3 regions of the Bacillus pacificus genome follow, and region 2 is predicted to be linked to each of the others. Evidence: a T-box and tRNA genes for the amino acid it is inferred to sense, from the RefSeq annotation. Region 2 holds a T-box; the other regions hold tRNA genes.
What was found. The T-box of region 2 lies ahead of ileS2 (isoleucine--tRNA ligase). A T-box ahead of a tRNA ligase gene usually reads a tRNA of that ligase, here a tRNA-Ile.
Positions count from the first base shown of each region.

Region 1: it encodes a tRNA-Ile, which carries the amino acid that the T-box ahead of ileS2 (isoleucine--tRNA ligase) is inferred to sense. The anticodon was not compared.
Region 3: it encodes a tRNA-Ile, which carries the amino acid that the T-box ahead of ileS2 (isoleucine--tRNA ligase) is inferred to sense. The anticodon was not compared.

Region 1 is NZ_CP086328.1:477,800-483,116, forward strand. It holds rRNA gene LMD38_RS02375 (23S ribosomal RNA) at 1-636, shown strand, start outside; rRNA gene rrf (5S ribosomal RNA) at 739-854, shown strand; tRNA gene LMD38_RS02385 (tRNA-Val) at 859-934, shown strand; tRNA gene LMD38_RS02390 (tRNA-Thr) at 939-1,014, shown strand; tRNA gene LMD38_RS02395 (tRNA-His) at 1,024-1,099, shown strand; tRNA gene LMD38_RS02400 (tRNA-Leu) at 1,122-1,202, shown strand; tRNA gene LMD38_RS02405 (tRNA-Gly) at 1,232-1,306, shown strand; tRNA gene LMD38_RS02410 (tRNA-Leu) at 1,323-1,411, shown strand; tRNA gene LMD38_RS02415 (tRNA-Arg) at 1,415-1,488, shown strand; tRNA gene LMD38_RS02420 (tRNA-Pro) at 1,499-1,572, shown strand; tRNA gene LMD38_RS02425 (tRNA-Ala) at 1,588-1,660, shown strand; tRNA gene LMD38_RS02430 (tRNA-Met) at 1,681-1,757, shown strand; tRNA gene LMD38_RS02435 (tRNA-Ile) at 1,762-1,838, shown strand; tRNA gene LMD38_RS02440 (tRNA-Ser) at 1,856-1,948, shown strand; tRNA gene LMD38_RS02445 (tRNA-Met) at 1,976-2,052, shown strand; tRNA gene LMD38_RS02450 (tRNA-Asp) at 2,054-2,129, shown strand; tRNA gene LMD38_RS02455 (tRNA-Phe) at 2,142-2,217, shown strand; tRNA gene LMD38_RS02460 (tRNA-Thr) at 2,232-2,307, shown strand; tRNA gene LMD38_RS02465 (tRNA-Lys) at 2,318-2,393, shown strand; tRNA gene LMD38_RS02470 (tRNA-Gly) at 2,407-2,477, shown strand; tRNA gene LMD38_RS02475 (tRNA-Ile) at 2,488-2,564, shown strand; tRNA gene LMD38_RS02480 (tRNA-Asn) at 2,572-2,646, shown strand; tRNA gene LMD38_RS02485 (tRNA-Ser) at 2,654-2,744, shown strand; tRNA gene LMD38_RS02490 (tRNA-Glu) at 2,751-2,822, shown strand; partial or broken gene LMD38_RS02495 (IS4 family transposase) at 2,923-3,078, opposite strand; gene LMD38_RS02500 (L-lactate dehydrogenase) at 3,675-4,619, shown strand; gene LMD38_RS02505 (S8 family serine peptidase) at 4,796-5,317, opposite strand, start outside.
Region 2 is NZ_CP086328.1:1,435,408-1,440,724, reverse strand. It holds gene ileS2 (isoleucine--tRNA ligase) at 1-2,627, opposite strand, end outside; T-box leader at 2,699-2,923, opposite strand; gene divIVA (septum site-determining protein DivIVA) at 2,975-3,481, opposite strand; gene LMD38_RS07640 (YlmH family RNA-binding protein) at 3,571-4,338, opposite strand; gene LMD38_RS07635 (YggT family protein) at 4,354-4,617, opposite strand; gene LMD38_RS07630 (cell division protein SepF) at 4,624-5,094, opposite strand; gene LMD38_RS07625 (YggS family pyridoxal phosphate-dependent enzyme) at 5,114-5,317, opposite strand, start outside.
Region 3 is NZ_CP086328.1:4,312,174-4,317,490, reverse strand. It holds rRNA gene LMD38_RS22440 (23S ribosomal RNA) at 1-60, shown strand, start outside; rRNA gene rrf (5S ribosomal RNA) at 163-278, shown strand; tRNA gene LMD38_RS22430 (tRNA-Val) at 284-359, shown strand; tRNA gene LMD38_RS22425 (tRNA-Tyr) at 368-451, shown strand; tRNA gene LMD38_RS22420 (tRNA-Gln) at 463-537, shown strand; tRNA gene LMD38_RS22415 (tRNA-Lys) at 542-617, shown strand; tRNA gene LMD38_RS22410 (tRNA-Leu) at 632-712, shown strand; tRNA gene LMD38_RS22405 (tRNA-Gly) at 742-816, shown strand; tRNA gene LMD38_RS22400 (tRNA-Leu) at 833-921, shown strand; tRNA gene LMD38_RS22395 (tRNA-Arg) at 925-998, shown strand; tRNA gene LMD38_RS22390 (tRNA-Pro) at 1,009-1,082, shown strand; tRNA gene LMD38_RS22385 (tRNA-Ala) at 1,098-1,170, shown strand; tRNA gene LMD38_RS22380 (tRNA-Ser) at 1,191-1,283, shown strand; tRNA gene LMD38_RS22375 (tRNA-Ser) at 1,335-1,427, shown strand; tRNA gene LMD38_RS22370 (tRNA-Met) at 1,455-1,531, shown strand; tRNA gene LMD38_RS22365 (tRNA-Asp) at 1,535-1,610, shown strand; tRNA gene LMD38_RS22360 (tRNA-Phe) at 1,620-1,695, shown strand; tRNA gene LMD38_RS22355 (tRNA-Thr) at 1,705-1,777, shown strand; tRNA gene LMD38_RS22350 (tRNA-Trp) at 1,784-1,854, shown strand; tRNA gene LMD38_RS22345 (tRNA-Ile) at 1,865-1,941, shown strand; tRNA gene LMD38_RS22340 (tRNA-Asn) at 1,950-2,024, shown strand; tRNA gene LMD38_RS22335 (tRNA-Glu) at 2,026-2,097, shown strand; gene LMD38_RS22330 (CBS domain-containing protein) at 2,229-2,648, shown strand; gene LMD38_RS22325 (DUF3965 domain-containing protein) at 2,943-4,094, shown strand; gene LMD38_RS22320 (hypothetical protein) at 4,319-4,651, opposite strand; gene LMD38_RS22315 (SH3 domain-containing protein) at 4,657-5,317, opposite strand, start outside.

The sequences.
Region 1 (5,317 bases), 960 kb from region 2:
CTAAAGTGTAACGGAGGCGCCCAAAGGTTCCCTCAGAATGGTTGGAAATCATTCGTAGAGTGCAAAGGCATAAGGGAGCTTGACTGCGAGACCTACAAGTCGAGCAGGGACGAAAGTCGGGCTTAGTGATCCGGTGGTTCCGCATGGAAGGGCCATCGCTCAACGGATAAAAGCTACCCCGGGGATAACAGGCTTATCTCCCCCAAGAGTCCACATCGACGGGGAGGTTTGGCACCTCGATGTCGGCTCATCGCATCCTGGGGCTGTAGTCGGTCCCAAGGGTTGGGCTGTTCGCCCATTAAAGCGGTACGCGAGCTGGGTTCAGAACGTCGTGAGACAGTTCGGTCCCTATCCGTCGTGGGCGTAGGAAATTTGAGAGGAGCTGTCCTTAGTACGAGAGGACCGGGATGGACGCACCGCTGGTGTACCAGTTGTTCTGCCAAGGGCATAGCTGGGTAGCTATGTGCGGAAGGGATAAGTGCTGAAAGCATCTAAGCATGAAGCCCCCCTCAAGATGAGATTTCCCATAGCGTAAGCTAGTAAGATCCCTGAAAGATGATCAGGTTGATAGGTTCGAGGTGGAAGCATGGTGACATGTGGAGCTGACGAATACTAATAGATCGAGGACTTAACCATATAATATGTAGCAAATGTTATCTAGTTTTGAAAGAATATAAAAAACTTGTTGACTTTAAAAGTTAAATGAGTTACAATAATTCTTGTCTTAAATGAATACAGTCTGGTAATGATGGCAGAGAGGTCACACCCGTTCCCATACCGAACACGGAAGTTAAGCTCTCTAGCGCCGATGGTAGTTGGGACATTGTCCCTGTGAGAGTAGGACGTTGCCAGGCAAATGGAGGATTAGCTCAGCTGGGAGAGCACCTGCCTTACAAGCAGGGGGTCGGCGGTTCGATCCCGTCATCCTCCACCATTTAGCCGACTTAGCTCAATTGGTAGAGCAACTGACTTGTAATCAGTAGGTTGGGGGTTCAAGTCCTCTAGTCGGCACCAGAAATTATGGCGGTTGTGGCGAAGTGGTTAACGCACCGGATTGTGGCTCCGGCATTCGTGGGTTCGATTCCCATCAGTCGCCCCATTTTTCTTAAATAAATTAATATGCGGGTGTGGCGGAATTGGCAGACGCACCAGACTTAGGATCTGGCGCCTTTGGCGTGGGGGTTCGACTCCCTTCACCCGCACTTTTAATTAAATAACTCATACATGTCTTGCGGAAGTAGTTCAGTGGTAGAATACAACCTTGCCAAGGTTGGGGTCGCGGGTTCGAATCCCGTCTTCCGCTCCAATTTTCAATATGACATGCCGGGGTGGCGGAACAGGCAGACGCACAGGACTTAAAATCCTGCGGTGGGTAACCACCGTGCGGGTTCGACCCCCGCCCTCGGCACCATATGCGCCCGTAGCTCAATTGGATAGAGCGTTTGACTACGGATCAAGAGGTTAGGGGTTCGACTCCTCTCGGGCGCGCTTTTATTAACGGGAAGTGGCTCAGCTTGGTAGAGCACCTGGTTTGGGACCAGGGGGTCGCAGGTTCAAATCCTGTCTTCCCGATATTCCCAAAAACATGGGGCCTTAGCTCAGCTGGGAGAGCGCCTGCCTTGCACGCAGGAGGTCAGCGGTTCGATCCCGCTAGGCTCCACTTATCTTAATATCATTTATGGCGGTGTAGCTCAGCTGGCTAGAGCGTACGGTTCATACCCGTGAGGTCGGGGGTTCGATCCCCTCCGCCGCTACCATAAAGGACCTTTAGCTCAGCTGGTTAGAGCAGACGGCTCATAACCGTCCGGTCGTAGGTTCGAGTCCTACAAGGTCCACCATTAGAAGTTTATATCTCGGAGGTATACCCAAGTTCGGCTGAAGGGATCGGTCTTGAAAACCGACAGGCGGCGAGAGTCGCGCGGGGGTTCGAATCCCTCTACCTCCTCCATTTTTTCTAAAGTAAATATTTGATCGTCGCGGGGTGGAGCAGTCTGGTAGCTCGTCGGGCTCATAACCCGAAGGTCGCAGGTTCAAATCCTGTCCCCGCAACCAAGGTCCCGTGGTGTAGTGGTTAACATGCCTGCCTGTCACGCAGGAGATCGCCGGTTCGACCCCGGTCGGGACCGCCATTTTTACATAAAGGCTCGGTAGCTCAGTCGGTAGAGCAGAGGACTGAAAATCCTCGTGTCGGCGGTTCGATTCCGTCCCGAGCCACCATTTTGAAGTCGCAAGCCGGCTTAGCTCAATTGGTAGAGCAACTGACTTGTAATCAGTAGGTTGGGGGTTCAAGTCCTCTAGCCGGCACCACTTTCAAAATGAGCCATTAGCTCAGTTGGTAGAGCATCTGACTTTTAATCAGAGGGTCGAAGGTTCGAGTCCTTCATGGCTCACCATTTACAATTTAATGCGGGTGTAGTTTAGTGGTAAAACAAGAGCCTTCCAAGCTCTGGTCGAGAGTTCGATTCTCTTCACCCGCTTTTCAATTATGGGCCTATAGCTCAGCTGGTTAGAGCGCACGCCTGATAAGCGTGAGGTCGATGGTTCGAGTCCATTTAGGCCCACCATAATTGTTCCGCAGTAGCTCAGTGGTAGAGCTATCGGCTGTTAACCGATCGGTCGTAGGTTCGAGTCCTACCTGCGGAGCCATATTTATAGAGAAGTACCCAAGTGGCTCAAGGGGCTCCCCTGCTAAGGGAGTAGATCGCGAACGCGGTGCGAGGGTTCGAATCCCTTCTTCTCTGCCAGTAATTGGCCCGTTGGTCAAGTGGTTAAGACACCGCCCTTTCACGGCGGTAACACGGGTTCGAATCCCGTACGGGTCATACTAAAAGAGATAGCATAATCTGCTATCTCTTTTTTTGTTGTGTAAAAGTAGCCTTTGGATAGTCTGCTTTTTTTTATGAATTAAAAGAAAGATGAAGTATTCGCTGTTACAGTTGGGAATACAGAGAGCTGTAAGTATAATCATGTTGTTTACCTTGACCTGTATGAGTATGAAGGAATGTTCACTTAACAAATCATACTCAAATTGAATTTTTATCTCGGCCTTATGCTAAAGCCTCCTGCACTTGGATAAACGGGTAAATCTCATAGCTGGGAAGATCCTAAGGAATTAGTTGTAGAGTTATTAGATACCGTTGAATAATAAAAATTGAAATATGGGTTGTTCAAACAAAGGATGCTGTATTAGGCGCTACGGCGGAAAATAAATAATATATAGAAGAAACTGTCTCTCAGTAGGTGATCTACTGGAGGCAGTTTTTTTATGCTGTCATTATTGTCGAGTTTTGTCGGTAAGTCGATATATTGCAAAAATCGCCGATATAATTTGAGTTACGGTCGATAAATTTCAAAAATCGCTGATATATTTGGAGTTATAGTCGATATATTCTAAAAATCGCCGATATAATTTCACTTACCGACAAAAACATAAGAAAATCCCTTTCACAATCTAAAGAAAACGCCTCCATTGAAATGGATTCCACACCTATTCCAATAACTTTACACTCTATGTGAAAAAGTTCACAAATAGGTCATAATTTGTGAAGTAATTCACAATAATACGTGCTACAATATGAGTGTAAAGAAGTTAAACAACATTAAATTAGTATTTTAATTAATTACTTAAACAATCATAAAAAAATATATGTGAACAATAGAGAGGGGAAATTACCATGAAAAAAGGTATCAATCGTGTAGTATTAGTAGGAACAGGAGCTGTAGGTTGTAGTTACGCTTACTCAATGATCAACCAAGGTGTAGCTGAAGAATTCGTATTAGTAGATGTTAATGAAGCAAAAGCAGAAGGGGAAGCAATGGACTTAAGCCATGCGGTACCATTCTCTCCATCACCAACAAAAGTTTGGAGCGGTAGCTATGCAGATTGTAAAGATGCAGATTTAGTAGTTATCACTGCTGGATTACCACAAAAGCCAGGTGAAACTCGTTTAGACTTAGTTGAAAAAAATACAAAGATCTTTAAACAAATCGTTCGCGGTATTATGGATAGCGGATTCGATGGAATCTTCTTAATCGCAACTAACCCAGTTGATATTTTAACTTACGTAACTTGGAAAGAATCTGGTCTACCAAAAGAGCGCGTAATTGGTTCGGGTACTACTTTAGACTCTGCTCGTTTCCGTTACATGTTAGGTGACTACTTAGATGTAGATCCACGTAACGTTCATGCTTACATCGTTGGTGAACACGGTGACACTGAACTTCCAGTATGGAGTCACGCTACTATCGGTGTACAAAAACTAGAAACAATTTTAGCTAACAACGAACAGTACAAACAAGAAGACTTAGATAAAATCTTCGAAAACGTACGTGATGCAGCTTACCATATTATCGAGCGTAAAGGTGCAACTTACTACGGAATCGGTATGTCACTACTTCGTGTAACTAAAGCAATCTTAAACAACGAGAACAGCGTATTAACTGTATCTGCATACCTTGAAGGTCAATACGGTGAGAAAGATGCTTACGTAGGTGTTCCAGCTGTAATTAACCGTGAAGGTGTACGTGAAATCGTAGAGCTTGAGTTAAATGAGGATGAAAAAGCGAAATTCGCTCATTCTGTAAAAGTATTAAAAGAAACAATGGCACCAGTACTATAATAATTGCTAAATAATCCAGAAGTGGGGAACTACTTCTTACTTCTGGATTTATATATAATTTAATATAAATTCCTTTTCCGGTTTCCCTTGTATATCCCCAATATACCCCTTTTGCTGGATCAGGGTCGTTTATAGAAAAGAGCACTCTACTTTGCGTAGAGTGCTCTTTATTATTATCATTTTTTAGGCGTCAATCCTAATTTCTTTAAAATATCTGCCAGTGTACCGCTTTTTGATTTTTCTACAGGTGTTTGTGATTTGGATGCATCTGGACCTTTTTTCAAGAAGTTCTTTTCAACGAAGCGAATATCTTTTTCGTCGACAATACCATCTTTGTTAAGGTCGCCGTCTTTCACAGATAGTCCTTTTTTACCGTAGTTGTTAGCGATAATTTCAGCATCTTTTATATCAATTACTTTATCGCCATTTACATCACCTGCAAGGTTTTCATCAAAGCGTGCATAATAATATTGGCCAAGTAGCTTACCGTCTTTTTCAGTACCAAGTTTCGTGGTTAGTCGGCTTGTTAAATGCCCTGGTACTTCTACATATAAGTTATAGTCGCGTTTATTAACAGGAAGTCCATTTAGTTTGAAGGATCCGTATTTATCAAGTGAGCCTTCAAACTTATGACGGTAAGAATCTGTTGCATATACTTTTACGCCAAGCTTTGTATAATCGAATTTTTCATCTAAATA
Region 2 (5,317 bases):
GTATGTTCATACTTCGGTGCATCTGCTGGCGCTTCTTCCATCATGCCACCAAGTTTGTACTCAGAAACGATGAATAATTGCTTTAAGTCTTCGTTAATAGACTCTAACATAGCTTTCATTTCTGCAGTTGGATATAGCGTAATGCTTGCATTTAATGACTTACCGATTACCTTTTCATTACGAGCCACTTCTAACGCTTTTAATACGTCATCACGCAATGTCATAAATGCATCCCATTTTGTTTTTAATGCTTCTGCACCATCTAATTGTACAGCTTCTGGCATATCAGTTAATTGTACACTTTCTTCTGTTACACCCGGAATGTATGGCCATACTTCATCAGCTGTATGCGGTAAGATTGGTGTTACAAGTTTCGTCAATGCAACAAGAACATCATATAATACAGTTTGAATTGCACGACGATCTTCATGGTTCGCACCTTCAATGTATAAAATGTCTTTTGCAAAGTCTAAGTAGAATGAACTTAAATCAATTGTACAGAAGTTATGAATTGCATGATATACAGCAGCGAAGTCGTATGTCTCATATGCTTCTTTTACTTTTGTAATTAAGTCATTTAATTTCACTAACATATAACGATCTACTTCACGAAGTTCAGCTACAGCTACTGTATTTTCACTTGGCTTAAAGTCGTCTAAGTTTCCTAATAAGAAACGGAATGTGTTACGGATTTTACGATACACTTCTGCTACTTGTTTTAAAATATCATCCGAAATACGTACATCAGATTGATAGTCAACAGAAGATACCCATAATCGTAAAATATCTCCGCCTAATTGATCCATAATTTTCTTCGGTACGACGATGTTTCCAATCGACTTACTCATTTTACGTCCTTCACCATCTAATACGAAACCATGGCTTAGTACGCCTTTATATGGCGCTTTTCCTGTTACAGCAACTGCTGTCGATAATGAAGAGTTAAACCAACCACGATATTGGTCAGATCCTTCTAAATATAAATCTGCTGGACGTTGTAAGTCATCGCGCTCTTCTAATACCGCTTGGTGAGAAGAACCTGAGTCGAACCATACATCCATGATGTCTGTTTCTTTACGGAATTCACCATTTGGGCTACCTGAATGTGTAAATCCTTCTGGTAATAGATCTTTCGCTTCACGCTCAAACCATACGTTAGAACCGTGTTCACGGAATAAATCAGCTACATGGTTAATTGTTTCATCCGTAATGATTGGATCACCATTCTCAGCATAGAATACAGGAATTGGCACACCCCATGCACGTTGACGAGAAATACACCAGTCACCACGGTCACGAACCATGTTATGAAGACGAGTTTCGCCCCATGCTGGTACCCATTTTGTTTCCGCAACAGCTTCTAATAATTCTTTACGGAATGCTTCAATAGATGCAAACCACTGTGCTGTCGCACGGAAAATAATAGGTTTTTTCGTTCTCCAATCATGTGGATATGAATGCGTAATGAATGTTAGTTTCAGTAATGCGCCTACTTCTTCTAATTTTTCTGTAATTGGCTTGTTAGCTTTATCATAGAATAAGCCTTCAAATCCAGGTGCTTCCTCTGTTAATACACCTTTATCATCAACTGGGCAAAGTACTTCTAAGCCATACTTTTTACCAACAATAAAGTCATCTTCCCCGTGTCCTGGTGCTGTATGAACACAACCTGTACCTGCATCTGTTGTTACGTGATCTCCTAGCATAACTAATGAATCACGATCGTAGAATGGATGCTTTGCAACTGTATACTCAAGCTCGCTACCTTTTACTGTTTTCACAACTTCAGCGTTTTCCCACTCTAACGTTTTTGCAACTGTCTCAAATAGTTCAGAAGCAATAATATATTTTTCATCATTTACTTTTACAATAGCGTATTCAAGTTCTGGGTGAACAGAAATACCTAAGTTTGCAGGCAACGTCCAAGGCGTTGTTGTCCAGATGATGTATTTCTCATCACCTTCTAATACGTTCTTTCCATCTTTTACAGGGAATGCTACGTAAATAGATGCAGATTTTTTATCTTGGTATTCAATTTCAGCTTCCGCTAAAGCTGATTCACTCGTTGGTGACCAATAAACTGGTTTTTGTCCTTTATAGATATAACCTTTTTTCGCCATATCACCAAACACTTTAATTTGTTGTGCTTCATAAGCTGGCTCTAAAGTAATGTATGGGTTATCCCAATCAGCACGTACACCTAAACGCTTAAATTGCTCACGCTGACGTTCTACTTGTTCATATGCATACTCTGCACATAACTTACGGAACTCAGCAACTGTCATTTCTTTACGCTTTACACCTTTATTTGTTAAAGCTTGTTCAATTGGTAAACCGTGTGTATCCCAACCTGGGACATATGGTGCACAGAAACCAGTCATTGATTTATAACGAACGATAAAGTCTTTTAATACTTTATTTAATGCATGTCCCATATGAATGTCACCATTCGCATATGGAGGTCCATCATGCAGTACAAATAAAGGACGACCTTTCGTATGTTCTTGTACCTTTTCATAAATATTCATTTCCGCCCACTTTTCTTGCATTGCAGGCTCACGTTTTGGTAAATTCCCACGCATCGGGAACTCTGTTTTTGGCATTAGTAATGTATTTTTGTACTCCATGCTCAATTCCTCCTTACATGTATAAAAGAAAGACCTAAAAAACGGAATAAAAAAGAGACTTTCTCATCCCAAAAAGGGACGAGAAAGTCTCCCGCGGTACCACCCTAGTAGATCCTATACGTATGTATACAATCCTCTTTATATTCTTAACGCGAATATACGCCTACGCTTACTCTATTTGTTCAGCGCGGAACTCCAGGGTGATATTCCCATTATCTCCTTATCCTGAGCTTACACCATCCTCAGTTCGCTATATAAGGTATGAAAAAGGTACTTATCCCTATCTTCGTTTTTCTTAATAAATATGTTGTTTAAAATTATATGTAATAATGAGAAAAACGTCAAGCTTACACTGTTTCTTCTTTTTTCAACAGCTCGTCTACTTCGTCTTCTAACTCAATTAGTTTATCCCAATCATCGTTGTTTAACATTTCAAGCTGTGTTTCTAATAACATACGGAAACGAGTGCGGAATACTTTCGCTTGTTTCTTTAGCTCTTCAATATCAAAAGCAACTTTTCTTGATTTTACTAAAGCTTCGTTAATAATACGGTCTGCATTCTTTTCAGCTTCACGTACAATTAATTTTGCTTCTTTTTGCGCATTACGTTTTACTTCTTCCGCTGCTTCTTGTGCAACAACGATAGATTTGTTTAACGTATCTTCAATATTAGAGAAATGATCTAACTTCCCTTCTAATTGCGCAACTTGTTCTTCTAAAGCTTTTTTCTCACGAATGACTAATTCATAATCTTTGATAATTTGATCAAGAAACTCATTTACTTGATCCTCATCATAGCCACGGAATCCGCGACCAAATTCTTTGTTATGAATATCTAATGGTGTTAACGGCACAACGCCACCTCCAAGTAGTTATCTAAATTTCCTCTTTCAATTATATCTTTTCTTCGACAAAATAGGAGGATTTCCTTCTAAAAAACCAATCATTTTAGTATACCATACAAAATTCTCCATTTGTCGCGCTTTGTTCTACCTTCTACAGAAAACAATTTACTGCGTCCATGTCCTCTCACTGAAAAAACATCTCCTGGATAACATTCATAAGAGGTTTGCTCCACTGTTTTCCAATTCACTTTTACTAAACCATTTTTTATGAAAGGTTGTACTTTTTGCCTAGATATATGTAACATTTCAGCTAACATAACATCTAAACGAAGTGAAGAAACTGTTCCGGATTTCTCCCCCCACGTTTCTTGTATCTGTAGAATTTTTTCCCCTTGCACTGGTGATAAGGAGACTTTCACTTTTCCTATAGATTGTAAGTTCATCTCAATATAAGATACAACTTCTTTCGCGACTACAATTTGGGCACGATCTTCTTGAAGCAAAATATCACCACATTTTTCTCTCGTTAAACCGAGAGACATAAATGTACCTAATATTTGCCTATGCTCTAGCGTATAAAACTTGGAAGGATAGTCAATTTCCAATACTTCTACTTGAAATTCCTCTTCATTTACTACTAGATAGTCCGGATAAATGAGTGCTCTTTTGCGCTCTGCTTGAGACGTTGCACCATCAAACTGTACAGCAACATCTCCTTGTCCTATTACCATCGTGACAATTTGTTGTTGTCTTGGATCAAGAAAGTCTGTTAACTTCACTTGATGGTACTCCGCTGCTCGCTTCCACTCTAACACTTTATCCACAAAGACCACTTCATCAGGTCTAAAATGCTCGTAGATGCTCATACATATAACCTCTTACTATAAGAAATAGCCGAATAAACTTACCAAGCCATTTGTCGCAAGTCTCAACGCAAAGATCGCAACGAGTGGCGAAATATCAATCATACCAAGCGGCGGAATAAATCTGCGAAATGGTTCTAAATATGGTTCACAAATACGCGCAAGAAACTCTCCGAAAGTTGATTCCTTTGCACCTGGGAACCATGATAGGAGAATGTAAATAATAAGTGCCCACGAGTAAATCTCGATAGCATAAACTAAAAGTCTTAAAACGGTTTCCATGGCGTATTACCACCTCTTTATATTTGTGTCTTCTTCTTCACCGAATAACTCTGAAATTGCACCAACTATATCTACATTTTCAGGCGTACACATAAATGTTTTCGGTCCTATTTTTTGAATGTCCCCGCCTATAGCGTATACAGTACCACTTAAAAAGTCAACGATACGTACAGCTTGATCCGTAGACATTCGTTGTAAATTAATTACAACAGCTCGTCTACCTTTTAAATGGTCCGCAATTCCTTGCGCTTCCGAATATGTGCGTGGTTCTAATAAAACAACTTTTGAGGATTGCTTCGCTGTTTCAATGCTCACAACATTTTGTTTCGTTTGCGCTTTTGGAAACGTAACATCTTGTTGTTCTGGCGGATCTTGCTGCTTCTTCATGTCTGTTTGCTCCTTTTCATAACTATATTGAGCTGCTTCTTTTTCTTCAGGTGTATCAAAAAAGAAGTATTTTACTTTTGACCAACTCATAATAAGATTCTCCTTCCTTTTACGCTTTTCCTACTAAAATCGTCCCCAAACGAATGTATGTAGCACCTTCTTCAATTGCAATGGTGTAATCATTAGACATTCCCATTGATAATTCTTTACATGGCGCATGTAATAATTCTAACTCCTGCACCTCTGTTTGTAGCATACGTAATGTCTTAAAACAGCGTCTGATTTCTTTCTCTTCTTCTGTAAATGGAGCCAT
Region 3 (5,317 bases), 2.4 Mb from region 2:
AGGTGGAAGCATGGTGACATGTGGAGCTGACGAATACTAATAGATCGAGGACTTAACCATATAATATGAAGCAATGTTATCTAGTTTTGAGAGAACATAAAAAAACTTGTTGACTTTAAAAGTTAAATGAGTTACAATGATTCTTGTCTTAAATGAATACAGTCTGGTAATGATGGCAGAGAGGTCACACCCGTTCCCATACCGAACACGGAAGTTAAGCTCTCTAGCGCCGATGGTAGTTGGGACCTTGTCCCTGTGAGAGTAGGACGTTGCCAGGCAAAATGGAGGATTAGCTCAGCTGGGAGAGCACCTGCCTTACAAGCAGGGGGTCGGCGGTTCGATCCCGTCATCCTCCACCATATATGTCGGAGGGGTAGCGAAGTGGCTAAACGCGGCGGACTGTAAATCCGCTCCTTCGGGTTCGGCAGTTCGAATCTGCCCCCCTCCACCATTCTTAATTAATGGGCTATAGCCAAGCGGTAAGGCAACGGACTTTGACTCCGTCATGCGCTGGTTCGAATCCAGCTAGCCCAGCCATTAAGAGCCATTAGCTCAGTTGGTAGAGCATCTGACTTTTAATCAGAGGGTCGAAGGTTCGAGTCCTTCATGGCTCACCATTTTAACAAAATATGCGGGTGTGGCGGAATTGGCAGACGCACTAGACTTAGGATCTAGCGCCTTTGGCGTGGGGGTTCGACTCCCTTCACCCGCACTTTTAATAAAATAAATCATACATGTCTTGCGGAAGTAGTTCAGTGGTAGAATACAACCTTGCCAAGGTTGGGGTCGCGGGTTCGAATCCCGTCTTCCGCTCCAATTTTCAATATGACATGCCGGGGTGGCGGAACAGGCAGACGCACAGGACTTAAAATCCTGCGGTGGGTGACCACCGTGCGGGTTCGACCCCCGCCCTCGGCACCATATGCGCCCGTAGCTCAATTGGATAGAGCGTTTGACTACGGATCAAGAGGTTAGGGGTTCGACTCCTCTCGGGCGCGCTTTTAATAACGGGAAGTGGCTCAGCTTGGTAGAGCACCTGGTTTGGGACCAGGGGGTCGCAGGTTCAAATCCTGTCTTCCCGATATTCCCAAAAACATGGGGCCTTAGCTCAGCTGGGAGAGCGCCTGCCTTGCACGCAGGAGGTCAGCGGTTCGATCCCGCTAGGCTCCACTTTATTTATTATATGTCTCGGAGGTATACCCAAGTTCGGCTGAAGGGATCGGTCTTGAAAACCGACAGGCGGTGAGAATCGCGCGGGGGTTCGAATCCCTCTACCTCCTCCATTTTCTTTTAAAATGGTTTAGACATAAATAATAAAATATTTTTTCCTTCATGGAGGTATACCCAAGTTCGGCTGAAGGGATCGGTCTTGAAAACCGACAGGCGGCGAGAGTCGCGCGGGGGTTCGAATCCCTCTACCTCCTCCATTTTTTCTAAAGTAAATATTTTATCATCGCGGGGTGGAGCAGCACGGTAGCTCGTCGGGCTCATAACCCGAAGGTCGCAGGTTCAAATCCTGTCCCCGCAACCAAATGGTCCCGTGGTGTAGTGGTTAACATGCCTGCCTGTCACGCAGGAGATCGCCGGTTCGACCCCGGTCGGGACCGCCATTTATGTTTGGCTCGGTAGCTCAGTCGGTAGAGCAGAGGACTGAAAATCCTCGTGTCGGCGGTTCGATTCCGTCCCGAGCCACCATTTTTTTATGCCGACTTAGCTCAATTGGTAGAGCAACTGACTTGTAATCAGTAGGTTGGGGGTTCAAGTCCTCTAGTCGGCATCCTTTAGGGGCATAGTTTAAAGGTAGAACTGAGGTCTCCAAAACCTCCAGTGTGGGTTCGATTCCTACTGCCCCTGTAAAGTATATGGGCCTATAGCTCAGCTGGTTAGAGCGCACGCCTGATAAGCGTGAGGTCGATGGTTCGAGTCCATTTAGGCCCACCATATATTATTCCGCAGTAGCTCAGTGGTAGAGCTATCGGCTGTTAACCGATCGGTCGTAGGTTCGAGTCCTACCTGCGGAGCCATGGCCCGTTGGTCAAGTGGTTAAGACACCGCCCTTTCACGGCGGTAACACGGGTTCGAATCCCGTACGGGTCATAAAAAAAAGAGTCAGCAATATGCTGACTCTTTTTTATTGTGCGTTCATTCTCCTTTATCAACTGATTTTCCTGAAATAAATAAAGGGATTTAGGAAAAGCTATGGTATGTATAAAAAGGAGGAGATACAAATGACACGAGTGAGAGACTTGATGAGCACTCATATTGTACAGTGTACACCGTTAGACAATGTATATGAAGCTGCTGTAAAGATGAAAGAAGAATCGATTGGATTGATTCCGGTTGTTGAAAATGAACAAGTTGTTGGTCTTGTTACGGACCGGGATTTAGTTGTTCGAGGGATTGCTGAAAAACATCCTGGATCTAATAAAATTACAAATGTAATGACAACAAACATTGTTTCAGTTTCTCCAGATGATCCTATTGAAAAGGCTACAGAGTTAATGGCGCAGTATCAAATTAGACGATTGCCAGTAGTTGAGAGTGGTCAACTCGTTGGGATGTTAGCACTAGGAGATTTAGCTATAAAAGAATCGGCAGATGAGCAAGCGGGATTTGCTTTAAGTGAAATATCAGAGCATACGGAATGAAGTGAGACTTTAATTAGTGTAATACGTTACGTATAAAAATCAGATACATTATTCTAGTATATAGGGTTAAGCTAATATGTTAGCATGATGTATCTGAGCCATTATATAATAAGTATACAGTTAGTAATTTCGACAGTTTATTTAAATTTGTCATTCCTAATTATAAATAAGAGAAAAAATGATATACTGATAGATATAAGTATTATGATTGATTTCGAATATAACAATATTTATTGTTAATGATGTGATAATGTATTAATATTTCCTATGTAGATAAAAGGGAAGGGGAATTATATGAAGGCTGTACAGCGCGATCCAAATTGGAATTTGGTTACAGATACATATATAGAGCCAAATAATTTCGCTGAATTATTTTCTTTGCTTGTACCTTGTCATCCAAAAGGTGAAGGGAAAGAACGAACTATATTAGTGTGGAAAGAAAAAGAATTTTATAAAGAAGAAAATTTAGCGGCATTTATCGTATATGGAATGAATAAAGCAAAAAATTTACCGCAATTTCATAAAGACGAAATTCCAACTTTAGTACGTATTCTTCGCTTATGCCAAGAAATTGGTTGGTATGAAGAAGCGAATACTTTTATGGTAACTCAAGGGCTAGCTGAGTTTGTTCATACTTCATTGGAATATGAAACGTGGGACCTTTTGACGCAGGCGGTTGCTTTAAACTATTTAATAATTAAATATCGTATTGGTGAATTAACTGATGGAGATGTAGAAATTTGGGATAGAGTTAAATTTAATGAGAAATGTATAACAGACTGTAAACATTTATTATCCCATAAAGAAGTATTAGAATTTACATTTTTTTATATGTGTAAGAGAGCTAAGTCACTATCAAAAGAGCAATTAAATAGTGATATGATGAGTTTAGCGATGTATTGTAATACTTTTGTTTATGACTTATATACATATGATTTATTACGAAAGTATCGTAAGTGTACAGACTTTCTATCATATTATGGACCTAGTCAAGCGGTGTTAGCTTGCCAAAGGGCTGTACTTTCTCAAATTTCAGATCGATTAGACCCACTCAAGACTACTCATGTAGATGATTATTTATATGTAATGAAAGATATGATGGAGCATATGACGATAGGGATAATGGATCGATATGATCATTTTATTGGAAAGTTATTATCATATGTGCCATTTTTCGAAATGATCCAAGTTCCACAACATGCATATTATTGTGAAGAATTATTGTATATTTGTAAGGGCATTAAATATAAAGAAGAAATATTACGCAATTATATATTTATACAATTACATGACTGTTTACCATCTTTCTTTAAACTGTTTCTTAAAAATAAGCGTTATGCAACGATTCATGATATTTTGTTCTATTGGTGTGATGATGAACAAAGAATGAGCTTAGAGAAAAAATATAACCTTAGCTTTATTTATGAAAAATATGCTTGCGGGTAAAGAGCATTTTCTATATAAATTAAAAAGGATCTCAATTGTGAGATCCTTTTGTTATTAGTAAAGCAAGGAGAATGTAATTAAGACGAGAAATAACATTCCATAAAGGAGAAATTGTGCCGTATAGCTTCCTTGTATACCAAAAAAAGTATTTGTTTTTTTGTATAAATTCAATATATATTTTATTGGATTATCTTTGAAAGATTGGTACACAGTGTCTCCTCTTTCTAAGCTTCTTGTTCGTGTTTTTTGTTATTAGGGACATGAATGTATCTAGCTATGAATAATAAAACAGCCATAAAAAATACGGGGAATACGGTAGATAAATAAAAACCATTACTAATAATATTTGTTATTAAAGCACTTAATAGAAAGATGGCATTATAAATATGGGCAATTTTTTGTTTTAGTTGAACTTGAAAAGCTTCCATCATAATTTCTAAAGCAACAAAAGCAATGATAATAGATAGAAATACAGTATTTGTATTATAAATTACTAAGCAACAGATTAAGCCTAAAAAGGCTAAGTATTCAATTAAGAGAGGTATATTGCGTGGCATACAATTTACCTAACTAAATATGGCAGTGGGTTTACTGCATTTGTTTTTTCAAAATTCCATTCTCCATTGTGCAATTCAAAATGAAGATGTTGCCCGTATGAATGACCTGTGTTGCCCATATGACCTACTAATTGTCCAGCTTGTACTTGATCACCAGCTTGTACAGTGCGATCTTTCATGTGAGCATAGACTGTTGTATATAATTTCCCGTTTATTTGATGGGCGATGAACACAACATTGCCATAGCTAGCTGAATAATATGATTTCACGACTTTACCTGCAGCCGCCGCCTGGATAGAGACATTACCCTGAGCTGCGATATCTATACCATAATGCATTTGTTCCCAGCGCATATCAAAGGTTGAGCTAATTTTTCCTTGAGTAGGGAATTTGAAAACTGCTGGAATGGAAGTAGGTTGAGCCGTTTGAGCTTGTGATTGATTTTGCACTACATAATGCTTTGCCACGTATCCGTATCCTGTGCCAAAACGAATTTTATACCAAGTTCCTACAGTTTCCACTACTTGTAATTGTGTACCATTTTGTAATGAACCAAGTAGTGCACTACTTGTACTAGCGTTGCTACGCACATTAAGTTTAGGTGTTGCAACTGTGTATTTCGTATTATTTTGAACTGTGATGCCTTTTACTAAAGGCTGTGAACCA